DNA from 2 places in the Staphylococcus sp. AC872 genome. Region 1 is predicted to be linked to the other one. Evidence: riboswitches for the same ligand, from Rfam matches in the RefSeq annotation. Region 1 holds a riboswitch; the other holds the start of a gene.

Region 1 (8,395 bases):
TGGGAGTTTTCAAAAATGTATTTATAACTTTGTCTAATAACAGTTATTTAAATAATGCTGCTAAACAAGTTGGTCCAAGACTTGGTGCTAACAAAGTAGTAGCTGGTAACACAATTCCACAATTGATAGAAACAATTGAGTATTTAAATGAAAACAAGATTTCTGTTACTGTTGATAACTTAGGGGAATTTGTGACAACAGAGCAAGAAAGTCAACAAGCTAAACAAGAAATATTAGAAATCATGGAAGCCATAAGCCAATACCATGTTGATGCACATATGTCAGTCAAATTAAGTTTATTAGGTAGTGAATTTGACTTAGAACTTGCATACCAAAATTTGAGAGAAATTTTACTTAAAGCTAATGAATATGGGAACATGCATATCAATATAGATACTGAAAAATATGATAGCTTACAACAAATTATTGAAGTTTTAGATCGATTAAAGGGAGAATTCAAAAATGTTGGTACAGTGATTCAAGCATATCTCTATGATGCTGAAAAACTGATTGATAAATATCCTGAGTTACGATTAAGACTCGTTAAAGGGGCATATAAAGAGGATGCCTCTATTGCATACCAAACTAAAGAAGAGATTGACGCAAATTATATTAAAATAATTGAAAAAAGACTTTTAAATGCGCGTAATTTCACTTCAGTTGCAACACATGATCATAATATTATTAACCATGTGAAACAATTTATGAAAGAAAATCATATCGAAAAAGAGCAAATGGAATTCCAGATGCTATATGGTTTCCGTTCAGAGTTAGCTCAAACAATTGCCAATGAGGGCTATCATTTTACAGTATATGTCCCTTATGGTGATGATTGGTTTGCTTACTTTATGAGAAGATTAGCAGAACGCCCACAAAATTTATCATTAGCAGTTAAAGAATTTGCGACACCAGAGACATTGAAAAAAGTTGGTGTTTTCTCAGCTATTGGTATAAGTGTTGCTTCTCTTGTAGGGTTAACTACTAAGTATTTACGTAAATAAAATCATTAAAAAAAACTGCCCACAAAATACTAATTTTGTAGGCAGGCTGTACAGGTTGAGACATAAATATATATTTCAAGTTACATTCATGTATAAGCAGTAGTTGACTGTAAAGTCATTCTTTTTCTTTAGAAATTAGTATTTCTTATGCATGAGTTTCACTCATGTATTCCTATTTTAAAGTACACATTAGCTGTGGCTAATGCGTAAGAACCACTTCATATTCAATGATTAGTGGTTCTTTATTATTTCTGTCCCTCTCCTTTCTTGTTTAAAATTGTTTCAATAAATTAGCCATTTCTATTGCACTTACAGCCGCTTCAGAACCTTTATTACCTGCTTTAGTTCCTGCACGTTCAACTGCTTGTTCAATACTTTCCGTAGTTAATATACCAAATATAACAGGCACATCTGTTGACTCATTAGCTTTTGATACACCTTTTGCAACTTCATTACAAACATAATCATAATGCGATGTCGCCCCTCTTATGACACATCCTAATGTGACTACTGCATCATATTTACCTGTTTGAGCTAATTTTCTTGCAACCATAGGAATTTCAAAAGCACCAGGTACATAAGCGACATCAATATTATTTTCGTCAACATCGTGACGAATAAAAGTATCCTTAGCACCCTCTAGCAAACGTCCTGTAATAAAATCATTAAATCTACTCACTACAATAGCAACTTTTAAATCTTTACCTACTAATTTTCCTTCAAAATTCATTTTATGATCCTCCTAAATTAAATGTCCCATTTTTTCTTTTTTAGTTGTCATATAGTCATGATTATATTGTGTTTCTGGTACAATCACTTCTATACGTTGTTGAATATTAATGCCATATTCTTTTAATCCTTCAAATTTCTTCGGATTATTACTTAATAAATTTACTTTTTCTATTTCAAAATATTTAAGAATCTGTGCAGCTATATTATAATCTCGTAAATCTTCATCGAATCCTAATGCTAAATTAGCTGTAACAGTATCATAACCTTTTTCAATTAATTCATAGGCACGTAATTTATTCATGAGTCCTATGCCACGCCCTTCTTGAGGTAAATAGATAATCATTCCACCGTTTTGTTCTATATAATTCATCGAAGCTTCTAATTGAGCACCACAATCACATCGTTGGCTATGGAAAATATCACCCGTAAGGCATGCAGAATGGATACGCACATTTTCATGTGATCTAATATCACCTTTAGTTATAACGACGATTTCTTCTTCACTATAATCAGTTGTAAAACCATACATATCAAATGTACCAAAATCGGTTGGCATTTTTACTTTCGCATTAAGATTTACATGTGATTCATTAACTTGACGATATTCTATTAAACTTTCAATCGTAATCATAACTAATTGATGTTTCTCTTTAAATGCTTGAAGATCTTCACCCTTAGCCATAGACCCATCATTATTCATAATTTCACAAATTACACCTGCAGGTTTAGCACCTGTTAATTTAGCAAGATCTACTGCCGCCTCTGTATGCCCATTTCTTTCTAACACACCATTATCTTTAGCAATTAAAGGAAATAAGTGACCTGGACGGTTAAAATCTGAAGCTTTTGCATGCTCTTCGATTAGTGCTCTTGCAGTTAGTGTTCTCTCATTCGCACTGATACCTGTTGTTGTATTCTTATGGTCAATACTTACAGTAAAATTTGTCCCATACACGTCTGAGTTATGTGATTCCATCGGATGGAGCTCTAGGCGTTCACTAATACTTGAACTGATAGGTGTACAAATTAACCCACGACCTTCTCTAGCCATGAAATTAATCGTATCGTCTTTCATCCATTCAGTTATTGCTATTAAGTCGCCTTCATTTTCTCTATCTTCATCATCAACTACAATAATACTTTCACCTTGTTTTAAAGCTTTTAAGGCTAATTCAATACTGTCGAACTTCATGTTTATTGCCTCCCCTAAAAACCAAATGCTTTTAGTTTTTCTTCTGTTAAACTCGATTGATTATGATTTAAAATATTTTCAACATATTTGAATAATACATCTGATTCTAAATGTACGTTATCTCCCACTTTTTTACTAGATAAGATGGTGGAACGTCTTGTTTCAGGAATCAAATGTATATCAAAAGCATCTGAATGAAGATCGAAAATCGTTAAACTTGTACCATCAACTGTTATCGATCCTTGTTTAACCATTTGATTAAGTATGGATTTGGATGCTTTAATTTGGATAATCATTGAATTGGCAGATTCATTAATTTTAGAAATCGTTCCTAAATGATCAACATGACCTAACACAAAGTGACCACCAAATCTGCCGTTTCCACTCATCGCTCTTTCTAAATTAACTTTCGTATGGCGTTGAACATCAGAGAGGTAAGTTTTATTTTCTGTGCCTTTAATCACTTGAACAGAAAATGTTTGGTCATCAAAATCAATGACAGTCAAACACGCACCGTTCACACTAATTGAATCACCAATATGCATGTCTTCTAGTATTTTTTCGGCAGTAATTACTAATGTTCGAACTGAATTTTGATTACGAACTTCTTGTACCGTTCCTATTTCTTCAATGATGCCTGTAAACATTTGCAATCACTTCTTTCTCAAAACTAATTTAATATTTTGATGTATTAACGTGGAATTAACAATTTCAAATTGAGTTGTATCTGGTAATGATATAATTTGGTCAGTTTGGAAAAATTGATTCTTACCAGAACCACCTATTATTTTCGGGGCAAAATAAAGTACAAGGTGATCTAAATGATCTGATTGGAGAAATTCTGAAGTAATTTCGGGACCTGCTTCGACTAACAGTTTCCCGATACCTTTATGATATAAATCTTTTAAAATAGATTTAATCTCACATTGTTCCATATATATAATAGTTACATTACTATTGTCTACTGTTAAATTTTTATTTTCTGTATAGATCCAAATGGGAGAAGCGTTGTCGTGAAATAGTTGTTGACCAAAATCTAATTTGCCACTTTTACTAAGTATGACACGAATTGGATGTTTACCGTCAGCTATCCTTGTCGTGTACAAAGGATCGTCAGCTTCTATCGTTTTACGTCCGGTTAATACTGCATCGTGACTATGACGTAATTGATAAACATCTTTTTTTACATCCTTATTAGTAATCCACTTACTCTCGCCATCATCGGTAGCTTGTTTACCATCTAAACTAGCAGAAACTTTCACAGTTAATTCGGGAATGCCATTCCTTTTAGCAGTGAAGAAATCTTGATAAAGTTGGGCTGCAACGGCATTATATTGAAATTCAACTTCAATGCCTGCATTCTTCAATATGTCATCACCTTTTGAAATGAGTGTAGTATCTTTAACAGCATAAATGACTTTTTGAATACCTGCTTCGATGATTTTATCTACACATGGTGGCGTTGAACCATGATGTGTACATGGTTCTAATGATACATATATTGTCGCACCTTTTGCTTCTGATTGTGCCATGTCTAAAGCTTGAACTTCAGCATGTTTATCACCTTTTCGTAAGTGAGCACCAATACCAACTATTCTACCGTCTTTGACGACAACCGAACCTACAGGAGGATTAACACCTGTTTGTCCATCAACCATTTGTGCAAGTTGAATAGCATAATTCATAAATTTACTCAAAATATCACCTCTAAAATTAAAAAGCCTTACACCAATGAAATGATACATTTCAAGGCATAAGGCGAAATCATATATTTTTAAACAAGCATATTTATATCTAAAAAATAAAAATATACTTATTAATACACATACTTATACAAATATATGTTAATGTCGATAAACGTCATTCTTTCTCCCATCCAGACTTTAACTGTCGGCTCTAGAATTTCACTAGATCAGCCACTAACAAATGTTAGCAGGTCGCAGGCTCATATCACTGCCGGTTGGGAATTTCACCCTGCCCCGAAAGAATTTTATATGAAATTGTTAAAGGTTAATTGAGTATTGTATTCTGATTTACTACAATTCAAATCATACTACACCTTTTTCAAAAATACAATTACTATACATTGTACTTAATTAAAGTAATACTTTTAAATTAAATCATCGGATTTTGTTTCTCTTTTAAATAAAATATGGATTTAAAAATAACCGAATATCATTAATCAACGCTAAATGCTCTCTTCGTTTATATTTTCAAAGTCTTGTTGAGTGTCATACAATCTATCAACTGCATTAGCCACTTGGTTAACAATCATTTTGACACCGTTTCTAAGTTTATTGACGCCATTTGTCATTTGTCCTATCGCTATGACATTAGTTAAAGTACCAAATCTAGGACTAATAACCTGGTTCGTTTCAGGAATAATTTGTATACCACCCATGGGATGAGATTGTACAATTTGCCTATTTTCTAAATTACGAATTAATTGGTCATCTTCATCTAGCTCAGATAAATGGTTTTTAGATCCAGTTGCATTAATGACTACATTAAAATCTTCAATGTCATTCTCATTTTCATATTGTAAATGGAATAATCCGTCCTCATGATATACATTTTTTAAATTTTTACGGATAATCAACGCCTCTTTTTCTAATAACTCAATAAGTAATTTCGCAGTTCTAGGAGGCATTGGATTAGAATTGAGTTGAATCATTTTAGTATATTTCTCTTGAAATATTTGTTGATCTTCAAAACTTAAACTATTCCAAATCCAATTTAAATTTTCCTTTAAGTATTCAATTATACTTTGGAAAATTCCCATTTCCTTTTCATGTTCTAAATCAAACTTTAAATCATTAATATGATTTCCAGTTCTTCTATTGATTAATTTTTCAAAATCTATACCATAGTCGCTACATTCTTTTAAAAATAAATCTACTGCTATATCTAATGGGACATTCCCATAATTCTGTGCCTGTAAATCATTAAACTTTTGTTTTGTTAAATGTGTAAATTCTATATCTACCATTTGACCTCTTACACTAGGTAAATTGGCAGATCGACTAGTCATTAAAATAGGCAATCTAGGGTGATGTGCAGTGACATATCGAATAACATCTAGACTTGCTAGACCAGTACCAAGAATTGCAATTCTATCATCTTCATTTACATCATCTAATGAATTGTATGTAGGGTAAGGTGTCGGTTTAAACCCTTTTATACCTTTTAAATGATATGGATCGTGATATGCAAATGTACCAAAGGTTAAAAATAAGTAATCATATTCTCGCCATTCTTTCATATCATCTGAGGTACAAACGTAATATTTAAGATTTGTTTCGTCTACTTTTGAAGTCGTAAATATTTCACGTACTTTATGATTGATAATTGTTATATTTTCATATTGATCATCAAATTTGGATAAATATGATTTCATATAATGTCCAAATACAAAACGTGGTAAATATGTAGGATTATCGAATTCAAATTCTTGCTGATGTTGATACCATTTCCAAAACTCTTCATCATCATCTAAATTTAAACTCATTTTTTTAGACGGCATATTAATAAGTAATTCACTACTATCATTTTGAAAAGGAACACCCTGTCCCATATTATTGCGGTCATCATACACATCTACTTTTAATTTTTCAAAATGGTCATGTTTGACAAGTTGACGTAAAACACTGACACCGGCTGTGCCCATTCCTATTATAGCTACTCGCATTGTTATATCATCCTTTATCTAAAATCTATTTCTGTGATAATTTTTCTTAATAATTCCTTTTTCAAGTTCATAGATTATCAAAAATTAGACTTTCATATTTACTCATATATATCCTAATCTTCAACAATTTAATCCTTTATAATTTGTGATAAAATCTTTCTAAGAGGTGATGAAATGAAATTAATTTCTAAAATCATAGCACTCACTATTATAATATTTTTATGGATGACACGTCATAATAAAGCTGAATAATACAGTTAACGTATACAAAAATGCCTACAACAGTTATTACCGTTGCAGGCATTTTTCCATATTAGCTTCATTATTTCTTCAAATGATCTTTATCATCTTTATAAACATATAACTTGAAATATTTACCTTCAGTTTTCATATCTTTATAAAAATCCGCGATGATAGTGGCATTACTTTCAGCCCATTTAATGTCAGTTGCATATTGATGTTCACCAGGATTCTTAGGATTCCATCTCATACTGTATAGTGTATCTTGATCTTCATGTTTTAAGAAATGATTATGAATGAAATCAGCACCACCATAAATGGCTTTTTGAGGTGTGTCCCAACCATGTTTTTTAGCATATTCAGCACCTGTCTTAACAGGATCTTTGTCTAATGCTCCTACACCGTAAAAGTTGTAGTATTTCTTACCATCAATTTCTACACCTTTAGATAATTCACTCTTAGCAGCACCTGTTTCTAATAACGCATGTGAAATTAAATAAACTTCATTTACATGTTTATCTTTCGCTGCTTTTGTAAAGTCATCAGTATGTTTCAATAAAGTTGGTCGATCAACTAACATACGCTTAATTCTTTTTTCATCAATACCTTGATATTTAGATAAATCTAAAAACTGATATTTTTGTACGTCACTATCGATAAATTGACTACTATCCATAGCTGATTTTATTTCAGTTGATGATGCATCTCTCCACGCATCATTGTTTTTATTCGATACTTGTTGACTCGTATAGTTATCTATTTGTTTCTTTGCGGCTTTATCTAAAGTTACATCTAATTTCTCAATCTTCTGTTCTTCTTTTACGTGTTTAAAGAAGATTTGGTCAGAAACCATTGAGAAAAAGATAATTGCTCCAATTACAAAGATAATCAGCAATCCTAAAATTGCAACAATAGATCCCTTTTTGTGCTTCGTCATATTCACACCTCTTAGGTCAATGTTGTTATTCTTTTCAATTGTATTACGATAATAAAGTTTAACATTATTAATTCTGATTCACAATTTAATATATACTTTGTTACAAATTCATAAATAAAAAGTAATAAAAATGAAACTTTTGAGATGAAAAAGATTTAGACAACAATATTGACACTATCTTCAGGAAAATGATGCACGAATTATATGCATGCAATTTACATATGATAGTGTCAATTCAATTTCTATGTCTAAACCTTTACCATTATTTATTATGATTTTTATATTCCATCATGATAAAACTTACAGCTTGTGATCTATTTTTATAAAAATATTGATTTAAATCAATTGTTCCTTCAATTTCACCATCTCTATATTTCATTTCATTAGTAAAATTATTAATCATTACAAAATCTGAGCGATCTTTAATTCGATCTAAATCGTCATTGCGTGCGAAAAAATGTTCTAAATTTAAGTGTGCGTAATCCATACGTACCTCCTATCAAACTTTGCTCTATTTAAACAATACGACAATGTAATTGTAAAATTTAAATACCTAGTTATTTTCTATGCTTACTATTTAACACCTATTTTTACAATTAAGCAAA
Region 2 (8,395 bases), on a different contig from region 1:
AATGGTGCCGATTTACGTGCAGTACAAGAAATGTTAGGACACTCTGATATTTCAACTACACAATTATATACACACGTTTCAAAATCACAAATTAGAAAAATGTATAATCAATACCATCCTAGAGCTTAATAAACGTTAAAACCAATGATACCTAAGATATAGAAGCGTATCATTGGTTTTTATTATTATCTATTTGAAGTCTTTGATACTGTTTATCCTTTAATGCGAGTTGTCGTGCTAAAATAACATCACTTCGATCTCTTAATAAATGGTGATGAACAATCTCATCATTTAAAATAGGTGATGAAACAAAATGATAATCTGAATAATGTAATTGAATTCGATTCAACATGTCAACATTAATAGGCAATTGAATAGGTTCAAATGGTTGTCGTTGTGCTACGCGTGTCATTTGTTGGTCAAGTAACGTGATATACCGTTGAATATTCAAATGTAATTGCATTTGATCTTCTTTATTAGCGTTTTTAATGACTTGTTTTGCTTTGTCAAAAGACTTAGCAGCACCTTTTAAATTACATCGTCGAAAGTGATAGCAAGCCGTAGCACATAAAATCAAACTCACGACAGCATCTTGTTTGCTAAAATGGTTATTTTCTTTCCAAGCCTCTTCAAGTATGTCATGACATAAAAAATAGTGCTGACTTGTATGAAAGTGATAATAAAATTGAATTAATGCTTGTTCCATCTGAATTTCACCTTAATTTTAAAAGTTATATAAATTCATGCTATAATATTTTAGTGAAATATGCACATAAGTTGCAACATGAGGTAGATACTATGTATGAAGTAAAACTGGATGCATTTAACGGTCCACTCGATTTGTTATTACATTTAATTCAAAAATTTGAAATAGACATTTATGATATTCCTATGAAGTCATTAACTGAACAGTATATGCAATATGTTCATGCAATGAACCAATTAGAAATCAACGTTGCAAGTGAATACTTAGTCATGGCTTCAGAATTGCTGATGATTAAAAGTAAACTATTGTTACCACAATCAGAAGATAATCTCGACCTAGAAGAAGATCCACGTGAAGATTTAGTTGGTAGATTAATAGAATATCAAAATTACAAAGAGTACACAGAAATCTTAAATGAAATGAAAGCTGAACGTGATCACTATTATACTAAGCATCCAACTGATTTATCACATATGGAGACTGATGAATCTTGGGACCCATCGAATACCATTGATTTAACCGAATTAATTGTTGCTTATCAACGTGTTAGAAACCGAGTAGAAATCAACAAACCTCATTCCGTAGAAATTAAGAAAGAAACATTTACCATTCAACAAGCAACGGCACAAGTCACGGACAGATTAAAAACAAAGTCATCCTTCAATTTCTTTAGTCTGTTTACATTTACAGAACCTATAGAACAAGTGGTAACACACTTTTTAGCCATATTAGAAATGTCAAAGTCAGGGATTATTAATATTGAACAACATCAAAACTTTGATGACATTAATATATTAAGAGGAGTGAATTACGGCGTTGAATAAGCACGGTATATTAGAAGCACTGCTATACACATCAGGAGATGAAGGCCTTGAAGTCAAACAATTGCTTGAAATTCTAGAGGTCAATGAAGCTGAATTAACTGACCTAATCGACACGTACGAATCGAACGGTCTCATGATTCAACAATTTGGAACAACATGTGTTATGACAACTAAAAAAGACGCTGCACAATACATCGAAGCCTTAATTGAACAAAAATCTAAAATGAAATTATCACAAGCCGCAATGGAAACATTATCGATTATTGCGTATAATCAACCATTAACTCGAAGTGATATCGAACTTATTAGGGGTATTAATTCTGATGGTGCAGTTAAAACACTCATTGCAAGAGGTTTAGTAGAAGCAAAAGAAGTCCAGAATTCACGGAGTCAACAATTAATCACGACAGACCTATTTTTAAATGTATTTGGTATAGAAAAATTAGAAGATTTACCAACCACTCAAGAAGATGAAGAAGAAATGGACGCGTTCTTTAGTAACTTGGTAAATCAAAAGGGAGATACAAATGAGTAAAGAATTAGAAAGATTACAAAAAAGAATTGCAAGCAGTGGTTATACATCACGTCGTAAAGCTGAAACTTTAATTACTGATGGCAAAGTAAAAGTTAATGGACAAGTCGTCACTGAACTGGGTACAAAAGTTTCAAATTCAGATACTGTTGAAGTTGAAGGTATCAAATTAGAGCAAGAAGATAAAATTTATATTTTATTTAATAAACCTGCACAAGTAATTACAAGTGTATCGGATGATCGTGGCCGTAAAGTCGTGACTGATTACTTCAAAGATATAGAAACACGTATATATCCAGTAGGTCGATTAGATTATGATACATCGGGATTATTATTGTTAACGAACGATGGAGAGTTCACGAATTTAATGACACACCCTCGATATCATATTAAAAAGAAATATGTCGCTAAGCTTAAAGGGTATCTAATGAGAGAAGAAGTGAAAGCTTTAGAAAAGGGTATCGAACTTGAAGATGGTTTCACACAACCTGCTCAAGTTAAAGTGAAAAACCAAGACAAAGATAAAAATACTACTCTTGTTGAAATCACGATTAGTGAAGGTAGAAACAGACAAGTGCGTCGTATGTTCGAACATTTTGGACACCAAGTAAGCAAATTAACGCGTATCCAATTTGGCCCGCTTGACATAAAAGGTTTAAACGCAGGTGAAGGTCGAGTACTCACACCTCATGAAGTTAAAACAATCCGCCATTTAGCTGAAAATGGGAATGATTAAACTATACCAATGATATTTAAATCTTTGAGATTTTTTTCACAAAGATTTCTTTAACACTAACTTAATGACTATTTCATATGCTATAATAACTATTGAAATGAACAGCATGTGTAGGAGGTAATTTAGTATTATGACGAATGAAATACTTATCGTTGATGACGAAGACAGAATCAGAAGATTACTTAAGCTATACCTAGAAAGAGAATCTTTTGAAACACATGAAGCAAGTGATGGTAAAGAGGCATATCAACTTGCTATGGAAAATGACTATGCGTGCATTCTTTTAGACTTAATGTTGCCAGAGATGGACGGTATCGAAGTAGCCACTCAATTAAGAGAGCATAAAGATACACCTATTATCATGCTCACTGCAAAAGGTGAAGAGACGAATCGTGTCGAAGGGTTTGAATCAGGTGCCGATGACTATATTGTAAAACCATTCTCCCCAAGAGAAGTTGTCTTAAGAGTCAAAGCATTATTAAGAAGAACGCAATCAACAACACCTGAACAAAGTGAACCTCATGCAAGAGATGTGATTGAGTTCAATCACTTAGTCATCGATAATGATGCACATAGAGTACTAGCTGATAATGAGCAGGTTAATTTAACACCAAAAGAATATGAACTATTAATTTATTTAGCTAAAACACCTAATAAAGTATTTGATCGTGAACAATTATTAAAAGAAGTTTGGCATTATGAATTTTATGGCGATTTACGTACGGTAGATACGCACGTGAAAAGATTAAGAGAGAAGCTCAACAAAGTATCGAGTGATGCAGCTCATATGATACAAACGGTTTGGGGCGTCGGCTATAAATTCGAGGTTAATACAAACGATGAACCGGCTAAATAGTGTAGTAATAAAACTGTGGTTAACTATAATTTTTATAGTAACGACAGTTTTAATTTTATTAAGTGCTGCGTTAATTACTTTTATTCAATATTATTATACACAAGAAGCTGAAGATTCCATTAAAGAAGACGCCAAACGTATTAGTTCATTGGTAGAAAGCTCTAAAAATCAAAATATAGCCATTAAAAATAGCCAAACATTGATAGATAATCCAGGTGGATTAATTATTATGAAAAATTCATCTACCGCTTATCAACAAACAATTTCACCGGATAAAAAAGCAATGTTAAAAGAAATCAAAGATAATAAAGATTTTAACCGTGTTTTCAAACATGGTGAGTCAATGACACGTAATGTCACGATTAAAGAACAAGGTAATTCACATCCCTATATATTAGTGGGTTATCCAATGAAAGCTGAGCCAGGAAGTCACTCAGAATATAGTGGTGTCTTTATTTTTAAAGATTTAAAATCAATTGAAGATACTAACAATGCGATTACAATTATCATCTTAATTACCGCAATTATATTTTTAGCAGTGAGTACTATTTTTGCATTTTTCCTATCATCTAGAATTACGAAACCGTTAAGAGAGTTAAGAAATCAAGCTCAAAAGGTATCACAAGGTGATTATTCACATATCACATCAGTATCAACAAAAGATGAAATTGGAGAACTGTCACGAGCGTTTAATAATATGAGTTTTGAAATTCAAGAACACGTAGAAGCATTATCTACATCTAAAAATATACGTGATAGCTTGATTAACTCAATGGTCGAAGGTGTTATAGGTATTAATGAACAAAAGGATATTATTTTATCAAACAAAATGGCAGACCAAGTCTTCTATACATTAGATGATAACGCGGTTGAATTAATAGAAAATCAAATTGAACAAACCTTTAATACTAAAGAAACGCAATTCCAAGAAATTGAAGCAAACACACGTTATTATGTGATTATCATGAGTTATATTGAACGTATCCAAAATGATGGCAGAAGTGGTATCGTTGCTATAATACGTGACATGACAAATGAACATAATCTTGATCAAATGAAAAAAGATTTCATCGCAAATGTGTCTCATGAGTTACGAACACCAATTGCATTACTACAAGGCTATACAGAATCTATTGTAGATGGAGTTGTCACAGAACCAGATGAAATACATGAATCACTCGCTATTGTCTTAGATGAATCTAAACGTCTAAACCGCTTAGTAAATGAATTATTAAATGTAGCGCGTATGGATGCTGAAGGATTATCTGTAGAGAAAGAGACACAACCAATTTCTGATTTACTTAACAAAATGAGAATAAAATATCGCCAACAAGCCACTGATTTAGAACTTAACATGCAATTTGAAGTGAACAATCAACAGTTATGGAACTATGATATGGACAGAATGGATCAAGTCTTAACCAATTTAATTGATAACGCATCAAGATATACACAACCTGGAGATACAATTTCAGTAACTACAGACGAAGATAATAGCTATAATATTTTAAGAATAACAGATACGGGTACTGGCATCGCACCTGAACATTTACAACAAGTCTTCGATCGTTTCTATAAAGTAGATGCATCAAGAAAAAGAGGTAAACAAGGTACTGGATTAGGATTATTTATCTGTAAAATGATTATAGAAGAACATGGCGGTATAATTGAAGTTGAAAGTCAAGTAGGCGAAGGAACAACCTTTATCATCAAATTACCAAAATAAACATAATAAAACCTGTTAGAGTCAGTTGATTACTTTAACAGGTTTTTTATTTATTATTAAATCTATAGATTAATCATCAACTTGATTATTTTAATGACAACTTATATCTATATAAATATATCGGAGCAAACTCATTGTACATAACAGAGTTATCATGTATGATATATTTAAAATAAAATTATAGTTAATTCATCTTCGGGGTCGGGTGCAATTCCCAACCGGCAGTAAATTAAGCCTGCGACGTAAAATGTCTCATTTTACCTGATTCAGTGAAATTCTGAAGCCGACAGTATAGTCTGGATGGGAGAAGATGGAGGTTTTTTGTTGTGCAAATTTCCTCCTTTTCTAGCAAGATGAATGAAAGGAGAAAATCATATATGCAACAAAACCAAAATAGACGTTTAATCTTTATAAGTATGTTAAGTGCAGTCGCTTTCGTACTTACATTTATTAAATTTCCATTGCCATTTTTACCACCATACTTAACGTTAGACTTTAGTGACGTACCTACATTACTTGCTACATTTTTATTAGGACCAATTGCAGGAATTATAGTGGCATTTATTAAAAATTTACTCAATTTCTTTTTCAATATGGGCGATCCTGTAGGCCCCGTAGCGAACTTCTTAGCAATTGCAAGTTTCTTATTAGCTGCATATTATATTTATAAAAATAAACTTAGTAAGCAATCATTATTAATAGGTCTTGTAATAGGTACAGTTGTTATGACCATTGTATTAAGTATTTTAAATTATTTTGTATTGTTACCACTTTACGGCATGATATTTAACCTAGGTGACATTGTTCATAATCTTAAAGTAATTATTGTTTCAGGTGTCATACCATTTAATATTATTAAAGGTATTGTCATTTCAATCATCTTTTACTTTATATTCAATAGAATTAAAAATAACATTCACTTATAAATAACTAGCGCCCTTACACATAATGTGTAAAGGCGCTTTTAATACTATATATTATTCAAATTTAAGTGCGTCACCATCAAATGGTTCGTCTTCAATTTTAATTGAATCTGTTGGACAACCTTCTAGTGCATCTTCCATATCTTCATATAACTCTTCTGGCACCTCTGCAGTACCTTGGTTATCATCAAGGATTACGAAAGCAATACCTTCGTCGTCATAATCATAGATATCTGGAGCTGCTGCACCACATGCACCGCATGCTATACAAGTATCCATATCAACGATTGTATATTTAGCCAATTTCATTCGCCTCCTTTGAAAAAAATGCTACACTAGTAATAACAATACTACTATTGTAGACATCGATAGTGTGATTTTCAATATATTCGTTTTATAGAGTGAGGGTTTATCTTGTATCAAATTATCAAATATGCGTGTCAGCACGCATTCAACTACAAAACAAATAAAAGTATTTATAATATCTTAACAGGAAAAAAATCCCATCAAACATTTTTTGACGCAAGTAGTCAACAACTTTTGTCATTATATCATAGTTTACCGAGATTAAAATATCCGTCTTTTGAGCGATATTTAAATGAATTGAATGATGAGGAACCAAAAATAAATATCAAAACGCATCCAAGATGTACCTATGATAGCCTTATTAATACATTTAACTGTATCCAATTACTCATTCAAACGGTATCACAAAGCTTACATAACGATTTTAGGTTCATTCCTATTACTCAACAAACATACATTCAACAACGTGTTAAAGATATTTATCAACACATAAAGGTTAACGATTTAGAGTCAAATTTTATCACTGAAATAAAACAATTATTTGAAAAAATTGCTAGCAAGCATGAACATGTTTATTTGCATTATTATTTACAAGGATATGAAGAGACGATGTATACCAGACAACAAGTCAGTTTAATTGAATCGAAGTCTCAACAAGAACTATTTGAATTAGAAATGAATCAATTGGTCGATGTCATGTTTGAAATTGAAGATATGCAAAAACATCCTTTATTAAATCAAACGATTATACGTCCAACATTACTTAATAAAACGAAGTTAACCTTACATCAATTAGAGCAAGGACACCCGATACAAGACATCTCAACTGTTCAAAATGTTAAATTAAATACGATTGAAGATCATCTTTTAGAGTTGTTTATCAAAGGTTATATCAATGACTATGACAGTTATTTAGACATCACAACAATTCAACCATTTATCGATTTTTACAAAAGTCATATAGGAATCAAATTGCGTGAGTACAAGCAACAATTTGATACATTAACTTATTTTCAAATTAAATTGGTAATTGTCGGTATTGAAAGGGGTGACTTAGTTGCTTCAACAGAAACTTAAAGATTGGTTTGGGTTTGATTCCTTTAAACCTGGGCAAGAGGAAATCATTACCAGTGTATTAAATCAAAAGCATACACTTGGTATTTTACCAACAGGTAGTGGCAAAAGCCTTTGTTATCAATTACCTACTTATATAATTGAAAAGCCAACACTTGTCATTTCACCATTAATTTCTCTTATGGATGATCAAGTCATGCAAATGAAGTTAAATGGTGAACGTGCAGTTTGTTGTATCCATTCAGGAATGGACAATACAGAGAAACGACAAAATCTTAGCAATATTCGACAAAGTAAATTTATCTATTTAAGTCCCGAATTTATATTACAACCTCAAAATTTTAAACTTATCGCCAATATAGATTTTGGTTTAATTGTTCTTGATGAAGCGCATTGTTTGTCTGAATGGGGATATGATTTCAGACCACATTATGCCTTGATTGGAAAAATAACGAATTCATTTAAGTCGGCTACAATTCTTGCATTAACAGCAACTGCACCACCTCATTTAGAAAGCGATTTATCTGAAATGCTCAATGTTAATTTCAGTACAATTAAAACAAGTATGAATCGTATGAATATTTCATTGAAACATCTCAATTTCGGATCTGACGAAGAAAAAATAGAATGGTTGTTACCACAACTTAATGAAACAGGTCCCACTATTATATATGTATCCTCTAAAAAATTATGTTTAACACTAGCTCAACTT

What was found. Region 1 has a riboswitch for FMN ahead of ribD (bifunctional diaminohydroxyphosphoribosylaminopyrimidine deaminase/5-amino-6-(5-phosphoribosylamino)uracil reductase RibD). Riboswitches for the same ligand answer to the same signal wherever they lie in the genome.
Region 2: linked by a shared signal. The riboswitch ahead of ACZ267_RS03105 (ECF transporter S component) and the one ahead of ribD (bifunctional diaminohydroxyphosphoribosylaminopyrimidine deaminase/5-amino-6-(5-phosphoribosylamino)uracil reductase RibD) in region 1 are both predicted to bind FMN.

The regions. Positions count from the first base shown of each region.
Region 1 is NZ_CEEDKW010000006.1:64,794-73,188, forward strand. Features, by position in the region: gene ACZ267_RS09920 (proline dehydrogenase family protein) at 1-1,001, shown strand, start outside; gene ribH (6,7-dimethyl-8-ribityllumazine synthase) at 1,273-1,731, opposite strand; gene ribB (3,4-dihydroxy-2-butanone-4-phosphate synthase) at 1,744-2,925, opposite strand; gene ribE (riboflavin synthase) at 2,940-3,572, opposite strand; gene ribD (bifunctional diaminohydroxyphosphoribosylaminopyrimidine deaminase/5-amino-6-(5-phosphoribosylamino)uracil reductase RibD) at 3,579-4,622, opposite strand; FMN riboswitch at 4,786-4,916, opposite strand; gene ACZ267_RS09945 (FAD/NAD(P)-binding protein) at 5,114-6,613, opposite strand; gene sagB (peptidoglycan release complex glucosaminidase SagB) at 6,936-7,790, opposite strand; gene ACZ267_RS09955 (hypothetical protein) at 8,053-8,277, opposite strand.
Region 2 is NZ_CEEDKW010000002.1:10,777-19,171, forward strand. Features, by position in the region: gene xerD (site-specific tyrosine recombinase XerD) at 1-129, shown strand, start outside; gene ACZ267_RS03075 (DUF309 domain-containing protein) at 170-706, opposite strand; gene ACZ267_RS03080 (segregation and condensation protein A) at 799-1,530, shown strand; gene scpB (SMC-Scp complex subunit ScpB) at 1,523-2,065, shown strand; gene ACZ267_RS03090 (pseudouridine synthase) at 2,058-2,798, shown strand; gene ACZ267_RS03095 (response regulator transcription factor) at 2,929-3,654, shown strand; gene ACZ267_RS03100 (ATP-binding protein) at 3,638-5,380, shown strand; FMN riboswitch at 5,568-5,696, shown strand; gene ACZ267_RS03105 (ECF transporter S component) at 5,758-6,306, shown strand; gene ACZ267_RS03110 (ferredoxin) at 6,358-6,606, opposite strand; gene ACZ267_RS03115 (YpbB family protein) at 6,718-7,686, shown strand; gene ACZ267_RS03120 (RecQ family ATP-dependent DNA helicase) at 7,667-8,395, shown strand, end outside.